2 regions of the Acidovorax sp. GW460-11-11-14-LB4 genome follow, and region 1 is predicted to be linked to the other one. Evidence: predicted binding sites of a transcription regulator. Region 1 holds the regulator's gene; the other holds the start of a gene.
What was found. The regulator FNR, encoded in region 1, switches genes on or off when oxygen is low (the NO sensors DNR and NnrR bind a similar motif). The targets are predictions, from matches to a motif close to TTGATNNNNATCAA.
Positions count from the first base shown of each region.

Region 2: a site for FNR is predicted at 1,819-1,832, ahead of AC07X4_RS20590 (oxygen-binding di-iron domain-containing protein). Genes of this name have one in related genera too.

Region 1 covers NZ_JBWKYJ010000018.1:42,052-47,424, forward strand. Annotated here, with positions in the region: gene AC07X4_RS09415 (cyclic di-GMP phosphodiesterase) at 1-502, opposite strand, end outside; gene AC07X4_RS09420 (sulfite exporter TauE/SafE family protein) at 724-1,449, opposite strand; gene hemN (oxygen-independent coproporphyrinogen III oxidase) at 1,455-2,837, opposite strand; gene fnr (fumarate/nitrate reduction transcriptional regulator Fnr) at 3,027-3,749, shown strand; gene AC07X4_RS09435 (hypothetical protein) at 3,860-4,153, opposite strand; gene AC07X4_RS09440 (FixH family protein) at 4,211-4,489, opposite strand; gene ccoG (cytochrome c oxidase accessory protein CcoG) at 4,554-5,373, opposite strand, start outside.
Region 2 covers NZ_JBWKYJ010000077.1:12,279-17,651, reverse strand. Annotated here, with positions in the region: gene AC07X4_RS20605 (recombinase family protein) at 1-411, shown strand, start outside; gene AC07X4_RS20600 (tetratricopeptide repeat protein) at 461-1,489, shown strand; gene lptM (LPS translocon maturation chaperone LptM) at 1,567-1,773, shown strand; gene AC07X4_RS20590 (oxygen-binding di-iron domain-containing protein) at 1,889-2,716, shown strand; gene msrQ (protein-methionine-sulfoxide reductase heme-binding subunit MsrQ) at 2,788-3,438, opposite strand; gene msrP (protein-methionine-sulfoxide reductase catalytic subunit MsrP) at 3,500-4,504, opposite strand; gene ccsB (c-type cytochrome biogenesis protein CcsB) at 4,687-5,373, opposite strand, start outside.

The DNA of each region.
Region 1 (5,373 bases):
GCAGCCGGATGACGGAGTCGCCGTTTTCCAGCAGTTCGGTCACGCATCCAGAGACCAGCGCCTCCCCCTTGGCCCTGGCCTGGTCCGGGTGCTCTGACACCGTGCGCTCCATGGACTGGTACTGCCGCGTGGCTTCCGAGAAACGCTGGTTGCAGGCGGCCAAGGCCCGGTTTTGCGCTTCCAGCAGCTCACGGCGACGCTGTGCCTCGGGGTCCACGACAGTGGTCGTGCCAGGCCCGGGCGCATCCAGGCCGTTGGGCGGCGGCACTGTCATTTCAGGCACGCTCCAGGCGGCCGGCACCAGCTCCTGGAGTTCAGGATCGCTCTTCTTGGGGACGTAACGCACCTCGGTCAGTCCCAGCTCCCGCAAGGTGGTGATCTGCTCCGACGACGCCACCCGGAAACTGCTGGTCGGGAACGGATGATGCATCCAGCCCACGTCGAGCTGGATGTACATGCCGACACGCAGTTGGCTGATGTCGATGAGGATGGATGAGTTCACGTCAGGCGCACGATACATGGCGACATCAATGCCACCAATAGTTACGCAGATTATCACCAGTTCCAGTGACGTGGCGAAGAACCGACAGGCCGCGCAGCGATCCGGCAACACTTGACTGAAAGCGGGCCTGGCTGGACCACCCCGGTCCCCGCGACAAAGGCATCGCCCACCTTCCTGCCGCGGGGCGACTGGGGTGATGTGGACGGATCAACGCCGCGCGCTCAGCGGCACCAGAGCGACGGCTTGTAAATGAGATCCATCCACAGCGCCCAGGCAGCTACCGCGCACAGCATGGCGCCTGCGGCCCTCGTGCCCCACTGCGCCCGCGCGAGATTCAGGCGGTTGCGAAGGCTGCTCCAAGCCCAGGGGCCGCCCACCAGCCACACCCCGCTGCCCACTGCAAACAGAGCCATGGTCAGGGCACCCTCCAGCGCCCCCCCGCTGAGCGCCGCGACCAACAGGGCCGAATAGAGCAGTCCACAAGGCATCAGGGCCCACAGGACCCCGGCCGCCATCACTCCGCCCGGTGCCCCGACCAGCGGACGAACACGCGCCCACACGGAGCGGCCCGCCTGCTCCACCCAGGCAGGCTGCCGCGACTGCACCATCATCATGAGCCCCCAGGCCATCACCGCCACATGCATGAGTGTCCAGGCGGGGCGCAGCGCGCTGGTTTGCTGGGTCAGCCATGCCAGACTGTCCATGGCCAAGGCCGCCAGTGCACCTGCGCTGGCATACCCCACCAGGCGCCCTGCGTGAAAGGCCATGGTGCGCTGCAGCGCACCACCACGCGGCGCCCAGCGCACCTCCTGCTCCGCACCACCGTCCGCCTGTGGTGCGCCGCCCTGCCGCACCAATGCTCCGCACGGCGCGGAACACATGGCCAAGCAATGGGACCCGCCAGCGAGTCCCATGAGCAAAGCAGTCCAGCCAACAGTGGCAAGCATAGGTGTCAGATGATGCGCGAAAACCGGGCGCGGTTGCGGTCCGCCTGCAGATAACGGTCAAAAACCATGGCGATACCGCGCACGAAGAACCACCCGGTGGCGGTCACTTCAATGCCCTCCGGCCCCACCCGTACCAACCCCTGCTCCTGCATACCCTCCAGCTGCGCCAACTCTGCTGCGAAGTACTGGCGGAAATCGATCAACCACGCCTGCTCCATCGGCTCGAACAGCAGCTCGCCCTGGCACATCAGGGCCATGATGGCCGCGCGGCGCACCAGGTCGTCGCGGGTCAGGGCGAGCCCGCGGACCACAGGTAGCCGCCCCTGGTCCAGGAAGTCGTAGTACTCGTCCAGCGTCTTCGAGTTCTGGCTGTAAGTCGCCCCTACCCGGCCGATGGCCGATACGCCCAGCCCAATCAGGTCGCAGTCTGGCTGCGTGCTGTAGCCCTGGAAGTTGCGGTGCAAGCGTCCCTGGCGCTTGGCCACAGCCAGTGCGTCGGTAGGCAGAGCAAAGTGGTCCATGCCCACATAGACATACCCAGCGTCCATGAACGCATCGAGTGAGCGCGAGAGCATGGACAGCTTGCTCGCGCCTGTGGGCAATTCGGCGGAGATGATGCGACGCTGTGGCTTGAAACGCTCCGGCAAGTGTGCATAGGCATACAACGCAATGCGGTCAGGCCGCAGCTGCGCCACCTGCGCCAGCGTGCGGTCAAAAGACTCTGGCGTCTGGCGCGGCAGGCCGTAGATCAGGTCCACGTTCACCGAATCAAATCCCAGCGAGCGGGCGGACTCCACCAGTGCAAAAACCTGCTCTGCAGGCTGAATGCGGTGCACGGCCTTTTGCACTTCGGCATCAAAGTCCTGCACGCCAAAACTCAGGCGGTTAAAGCCCAATTCAGCCAGGAGCGCCAGACGCTCGGAGTTGACCGTGCGCGGATCCACTTCGATCGAGTATTCGCCCCCGGGCGCCAGCGTGAAGCTGCGCTTGAGCATGGCCATCAGCTCCCGCAAGCCCGCATCGGAGAGGAAGGTGGGCGTGCCACCGCCCAGGTGCAATTGGCTCACCACCTGTCCTACGCCACAGTGCGCGGTGTGCAGGTCGATCTCGCGGCTCAGATAGCGCAAGTAGACCTCGGCGCGGTCATGGTGTTTGGTGATGATCTTGTTGCAGGCGCAGTAGTAGCACAGGGATTCGCAAAACGGGATGTGCACGTACAGGGACAGCGGCATGGCCTTGGCCAGCGTGCCCGAACGGCGCTGTTGCAGCGCCAGCACATAATCTTCCTGACCGAAGGCCTCCACAAATCGGTCGGCCGTTGGATAGGACGTATAACGGGGCCCTGGCACGTCAAAGCGGCGCAGAAGATCTGGCGAAACAGCAGTCATGGGGAAATTTCCTTGCGTACACCTTGACTGTGCCGTAGGCTCCGGGACATGTCCTTGACCTGCATCAAGTGAACCAACAAGCGATACGGCGACAATTTGATGAAGGTCAGCCGCTCGCCCGCGCCCTGTATTCAGGTTCGTGTACGGCATGCACGATATGCTCGACCAACAACCCAAGTCCATGTGCCTATGAACCCGCTCACCATCAAAGTCGCCTGCTCCAACTGCAACCTCCGCGAGCTGTGCATGCCCGTGGGCTTGAACGAAGAGCAGCTCCAGCGCATTGACGAGGTGGTTGCCGTCCGTCGCAAAGTCAAACGCGGAGGGACGCTGTTTCGCAATGGCGAGTCCTTCACGTCCCTGTATGCCATCCGCACCGGGTTCTTCAAGACCTGCGTGGCCACAGAAGACGGTCGCGACCAGGTCACGGGCTTTCAGATGGCGGGCGAGATCATCGGGCTTGACGGTATCGTCAATGACCACCATACCTGTGATGCGGTGGCACTTGAAGACGCCGAAGTGTGTGTCATGCCCTTCGACCGCATTGAAGAGCTGTCACGCGAAGTCACAGCCCTGCAGCACCACGTGCACAAGATCATGAGTCGCGAGATCGTGCGCGAGCACGGCGTGATGTTGCTGCTGGGCAGCATGCGTGCCGAAGAACGCCTGGCCGCCTTTTTGCTGAACCTGGTGCAGCGCCTGCATGCACGGGGCTTCTCGCAGTCGGAACTGGTGTTGCGCATGACGCGCGAAGAAATCGGCAGCTACCTCGGCCTCAAACTCGAAACGGTCAGCCGGACCTTCTCCAAGTTTGTGGAAGAAGGGATCGTGGAAGTCAAACAGCGCCATGTGCGCATCCTCGACACCGATGCCCTGCGACGCATCGTGAACAGCCAGCAGACCTGCCACTGACGACACTGACACCGAGCCACTTCCACGCGGAGGGCCGGTTCCGCACCAAGTACAACCATCTCTTGCGAAACGGCATGCATTGCATGCCCAGACAAGCAGGCGAAAAGGGTTCAGGGGCAGGACGATGTCTTGCGGCAATCGTCGGGGCGCTCCCCATCGGGCACCGGGCACCGGTTGACCTCGAACGGAGACATGGACAGCAGTGTCGTCAATGCGCTCGTGGCCATGGTGATGGCCCAAAACACAAAAAATGCGAGGGTGTACACCCCTTGCCGTGACAGCGCCAGGGGCTGGCCGAACCAGTGCAGGTCCTGGGGGTCCACCATGGCAAAAACCAGCATCTCCAGCACGCCCGCCATCAAGAAGGCGGGCCATGCAATCCACATCAGGCGTTGCGTCCACATATCGGTTCTGTCTCCTGGTGCTGCCTGGGGTCGCTGGGGGCAGCGACCGGAGGGTTGTCAGCGTGGTTGGTCTTGCACAGGGGTGGCCGCATGGTTGCGGGCCTTGAGGGCCGGTGCCAGGCTTTTCTCCGGCGCCACCAAGGTCTTATTGATCTCAATGCCCTGGCGGTAGTAATCCTCGGCTACCACCGGGTCAGGCCGAGAAATCGCCAGCCACAGCGTCACAAAGCCAGCCACGATCACGATGGCAGGCCCGGCAATCACCAGCCACACATGGCCGAACTTCCACCAGGGCACGGGAATTGCCGGTGTCGCGATGGCAGGGTTTGAAGACATGGTGCTCTACTCCTCAACAATATCGGTCAAAGTGCGGCCCTGAAAGGCCCCACCGGGATGCCGCTCAACGCGGCACAAGAAACACGGATTTTTCCGTCACATGGGCAGCTGCCCCTACGGCCTGCACGTCAAACTGAACCGCATGCGAGCCCGAAGTGGCAGAACCGTACGGAATCTGCAAACGCACGGCCACCCAGCGCGACTCTGCTGCGCCAATATCCACTTCGGCCTCGGAGGCCACCTCCAGCCCCTCCAGTCCACGCGCGCTGATGCGGTAGCGCTGTTCGCCCTCCGTGGCATTCATGATCTGCAGCCGGTAAATATTCTCCAGTTTGCCCCCCGCCACAATGCGCGAGAGCGCGGCCCGGTCACGCACGACATCCACCTTCAGCGGCGTGCGCACCACCAGGCTGGCCAGCATGGCAACGCACAGTGCTACCAGTACGGCGGTGTAGATCAGCACACGCGGACGCAACACGCGACGCAGCATCTGGGACTGCGTCCAGCGCTTGGCCACGCCGTTCTGGGTGGAATAGCGGATCAGGCCACGCGGGTACTGCATCTTGTCCATCACCGTATTGCAGGCGTCCACACACAACCCGCAACCAATGCACTCATATTGCAAGCCCTTCCGGATATCGATGCCCACCGGACAGACCTGCACACACAGCGAGCAGTCAATGCAGTCGCCAAGCCCCTGGGCCTTGTAGTCAATGTTCTTCTTGCGCGGGCCGCGCTGCTCGCCACGCTCAGGGTCGTAGGTGACGATGAGCGTGTCTTTATCAAACATTGCGCTCTGAAAGCGCGCATAGGGGCACATGTACTTACAGACCTGCTCGCGCATGAAGCCTGCGTTGCCGTAGGTGGCAAAACCGTAGAACAGC
Region 2 (5,373 bases), on a different contig from region 1:
AGTCTTCCGGATTTGCTTGCCATTCAAGGGCGTTTGAAGGCTGCCGGTTCTTGTATTCGTAGCCTCACGGAGCCACTGGATACCACCAGTCCATTTGGTGAGTTCACATTTCAGGTTTTGGGCGCTGTCGCTCAACTCGAGCGCTCCATGATTCGGGAGCGTGTCATGGCTGGTCAGGCTGCAGCACGGGCGCGCGGCAAGCGTTGGGGTCGTAGGCGTGCGCTGTCCGCAGAGGACGAGGCGCAGGTGGTTTCTATGTATCTCTCCGGCGCATGCACTATGGACGAGCTGGCCGATGTGTGGGGCGTTGGTCTTGGCACCGTCAAGTGCGCGATCTATCGTGTGATACGGCCCGATGCTCCGTATCTAACTAGGGTCAGGTCATCCGGGTCAAAAGGTGGAGCCTCTTGATTTTTCTTAGCTTTGTTATGAAATCAATGATAATCGAACAATAAAATTTATGTTGGCATTAGCATCATTTAACCCACATATCATTCGCAACATGCGCCCATTTATTTTTGTTTGTTCATCACTACTCTTTTCGTTCACAGCAAACGCCCAAAGCCCTAGCGATATTGCTTACGACCGCTGCGATAAAACCAGGGGTTCTCTTGAGCACGTCATAGCGGTTTGCACAGAAGCCCTTAAAGAAGAGCAACTAACTATTCGCAGCCGTGCGCGCATTCACGCAATAAAAGGAGGCAAATATAAGGACAGCGGTTTGTATGAAAAAGCGATCACCGAATATGAATCCGCAATCGCAATAGATTCAACATATCAGTATGGGTACAACGGTCGCGCAGTGTCTCTGGCTCTTCTTGGCGATATAGAGAGTGCATTAAAAGATTTCAACCGTGCGATCGAGCTAGACCCAAGTGAATCTTCGATATTCAGCAATCGAGCTCATTGGCATGCAGAACTTGGAAATTGGGAAAAATCTTTGTCAGACTACGATAATGCCATCAGACTTAGCCCAATGAACTCAATTCATTATTTCAGTCGCGGCACAGTTCTTACCACATTAAATCGCAAAAATGACGCCATAGCAGATTACAGCAAGGCAATACAAATCAATCCAAAATACCATCAAGCGTACTTAAACCGCGCCATGCTAAGGGAAAGCGTGGACGATAAGCTTTCCGACCTTAATGCAGCAATTAATATTTGGCCGGACTTCCCGCTGGCGCGCTCAAATAGAGGCTATTTATTTAATAAATTAATGCAATATGACAATGCAATAGAGGATTTTGATCGATCCCTGAACAAAATTCCGCGAAACTCTTATGCGTTGAAAGGGCGTGCTTTGGCTTGGCTTGGGAAAGGCAATTATGACAAGGCGTTGGCTGATTTAGATGAATACATCAGGCAGAACCCTGAATCGCCTGATGGCTATTTGACACGCTCTTTTACGTGGAAGGAGAAGGGGGATAAAGACCGTGCCCATTCAGACCGAGAAGAAGCTCATCGGCTTATACGCAGTAAACAGTGATGGTTGCCATGTTAATCGCTGCTAGCCACATTCTAAATTCGCACAAATTTTCAACCATCGAAAAGTACAATTTGCGCATGTTGAAAGCTCCCCAAACTCTAGTCAGGACGCTTGTCCTTGCTGCCAGTGCGGCAGCCCTTTCCGGTTGCGGCCAGCGGGGGCCGTTGTATCTGCCGACGGGCCCTGCAGCAAGCCAGCGTGCCACGCTGCCGCAAACCCTGACGCCGGGCAACGACACCAACACTGCGCCGTCGCCCGCAGCCAGCGCCTCGCAGCCACGCTGAAACATTCGATCGCCTGCGCAGGATGGCCAGGCAATGCGGTTTCGCTTGATTTCCATCAAGCACAAAGCTTAGGGGTACTCGTACAGTCTGCGCTTTATTGCACCGCAGGATGGCCATGGCCCTGGAACTCTACCGCGACAAAAATCATGCTTGCCTGATGTTCACCGACCTCATTGAGGAGGATGGACAGGCCGTGCAGGCCAATCAGTTCTTGATCGTGGACGACGACACCGGCGCCATCATCGACCCGGGCGGTAATCTCGCGTTCAACGAGCTGTTCATGGGGATGACCAAACATTTCCCGCCGCACAAGCTGTCGTACCTGATCGCTTCGCACGCAGACCCAGACATCATCGCCTCGCTGGACCGCTGGATGACCAGCACCAAGGCCAACCTGGTGATCTCGCGCGTCTGGGAGCGCTTTGCGCCGCACTTCACCAAGGTGGGCAAGACAGAAAACCGGGTGATCGGTGTGCCGGACGGCGGCGGCCACCTGCCCCTGGGACGCAATGAGCTGGTGCTGCTACCCGCGCACTTCATGCACTCCGAAGGCAACTTCCACTTCTACGATCCGGTCAGCCGCATCCTGTTCACGGGCGACCTGGGGGTGTCCATGATGTCGGGGGCCGAGGCCCGTGTCCCGGTGACCGACCTCAAGGCGCACATCCCGCGCATGGAGGGCTTCCACCGCCGCTACATGGTGTCCAACAAGATCCTGCGCCTGTGGGCACGCATGGCCCGGCAGCTCGACATTGCCATGCTGGTGCCGCAGCACGGCGCTCCCATAATGGGCAAGGAAGCCATCAACGACTTCTTTGAATGGATCGAGAACCTGATGTGTGGCATTGACCTGTTCGATGACCGCGCCTACCAGATTCCCACCGGGTACATCGACCCGGTGACCCGGCAAATGCGCCCAGCGCTGCGGGCAGTCAACGGTTAAAAATCAGCCAAATCGGCTGCTAGCGCATTGAAAATATGCGCTGACAGCTATCAATTTGGTAGTAGTCAATCTCAAGACGGTCCTGCGGCTGTCCGTCTTGCCGCAGCACCTGCCGGTGTGGCCGACCGCTTGCGCAGTCGTTGCCAGAACCGCCAGCCCAGCAGCGCGCCGAGGATGCCGGCGTAGACCGCCACTTCGCCAAAGTTGTTCTTGCCAGCACGCATCCAGAAAAAGTGCAGCACCGCCAACCCTGCCACCGCATACACGGTGCGGTGCAGCGCCTGCCAGCGTTTGCCACCCAGTGCCTTGATCGCACGATTGAATGACGTGGCGGCCAGCAGGGCCAGCAGCACCAGGGCCAATGTACCCACCAGAATGAATGGCCGCTTGGCGACGTCGTGCAGGATGTCCGGGATGTCAAAACCCATGTCGAACCAGCTGTAGCTCAGCAGGTGCAGCACGCCGTAGAAAAACACGAACAGCCCCAGCATGCGCCGAAACCGAGCCAGCTGAGGAGTGGAGGTGATGACGCGCATTGGAGTGACGGCAAGCACCAGGCAGAGCGCCCGCAGCGTCCAGTCACCCGTTGCCCGGATCAATGCCTCCGCAGGGTTGGCACCCAGCTGGTTCGCCACCGCCGCATAGACCAGCCATGCCAGCGGCAACAGGCACAACACAAACACCGCCGGCTTGGTGACGGGGTGGAGCAGTAGTTTTCGCATCGCGATCAAGAGAAGACCACAGCCTCATACACCGCCAACGATGGCGCCGAGACCAGGGCCATCAGTAGAACTTCTTGAGGTCCATGCCGGCGTAAAGCTGGCCAACCTGGGCTTCGTAGCCGTTGAACATCAGCGTCTTGCGCTTCTTGGCAAACAAGCCGTCTTCGCCAATGCGTCGCTCGGTCGCCTGGGTCCAGCGGGGGTGGTCCACATTGGGGTTCACGTTGGAATAGAACCCGTACTCCTGCTGGGCCGCCTTGTTCCACGCGGTGCCTGGTTCCTTTTCGACAAAGCGGATCTTCACAATGCTCTTGGCGCTCTTGAAGCCGTACTTCCATGGCACCACCAGACGCACCGGTGCACCGTTCTGGTTGGGCAGCACCTCGCCGTACATGCCAAAGGCCAGCAAGGTCAGAGGGTGCATGGCTTCGTCCATGCGCAGGCCTTCCACATAAGGCCAGTCCAGCACGCGCGAGCCGACGAATGGCATCGTGGCCTTGTCGGCCAGGGTCACGAACTCGACGTACTTGGCGCTGCCCTGGGGCTCCACCCGCTTGATCAGCTCGGCCAGCGAGTACCCCACCCACGGGATGACCATGGACCAGCCCTCCACACACCGCAAGCGGTAGATGCGTTCTTCCTGCGCGCTGAGCTTGATCAGGTCTTCAATGCCGTATTTGCCGGGCTTCTTGACCAGGCCCTCGACCTCCACCGTCCACGGACTGGTCTTGAGGGTGTGCGCATTGCGGGCGGGGTCGGCCTTGTCGGTGCCAAATTCGTAGAAGTTGTTGTAGGTGCTCGCGTCCTTGTAGTCCGTGAGCTTCTCCATGGAAACCGCACCTGCTACCGCCGACTTGGCGCCCGCCAAAGGCGCCAGCTTGCCGGGACGCGTGATTGCCACCTGCTGCGCCAGGGCCTCACGGCCCGCCCAGGCCGCCATTGCAGCACCTGCGGCGCCACCCGCCATCAGCTTGAGCATCTGGCGGCGGTCTTCATAGACCGAGCGGGGGGTGATTTCGGAGGAATGTGGGTGGTGAAAACCCGAATCGCGCGAGGGGATCAGCATGGTGGCTCCGGTGATGTGGGGTGAGACAGCTGCAGCGGTAGAGCAGAACAACTGTTAGTTCGTTCCCTGGACCGCTCAGGTTACACCGAAGACGCAATAGTTGTTGCGCGCCACCGAATGCCCGACATGCCTGCCGCGCCTGCCAACAATCTCGCGGGGAGTCGTTAGCAGGCCTTCAATCATCACAGCGTGCCGTAGCTGTGCAGGCCGCTCAGGAACATATTGACGCCCAGGAACGCGAACGTTGTCACCGCCAGGCCCACCAGCGCCCACCAAGCGGACACGGTACCGCGCAAGCCCTTCATGAGCCGCATGTGCAGCCACGCCGCGTAGTTGAGCCAGACGATCAGGGCCCAGGTTTCCTTGGGGTCCCAGCTCCAGTAGCCGCCCCAGGCCTCGGCGGCCCACAGCGCACCCAGCACCGTGGCGATGGTGAAGAACGCAAAGCCCACCGCAATGGACTTGTACATCACGTCATCCAGAATCTCGAACGAGGGCAGACGCGCCGCGATGCGCTTGCGGCCCAGCAGAATGCCCGCAACGATGAAGGCCGAAACGCCAAAGTACACCATCCAGTAGCTGCCGCCGTTTTCCGTCGCCCCCTGGCGGAACACGATGGGCTCGAAACACAGCACCACGCCCAGCAGCCACAGCGGCGCCAGCTTGTACCAACGGGTTTCGGTGGCCTGCTGCTTGATCAGGTAGGCAAACGCAACCATGGCCGACAGCGCAAACGTGCCATAGCCGATGAAATTGGCAGGCACGTGCAGCTTCATCCACCAGCTCTTGAGCGCGGGGACCAGCGGCTGGATCTCATGCGCCTCGCGCACCACGGTGTACCAGAGCAAAAAGCCCACGGCAGCACTGAC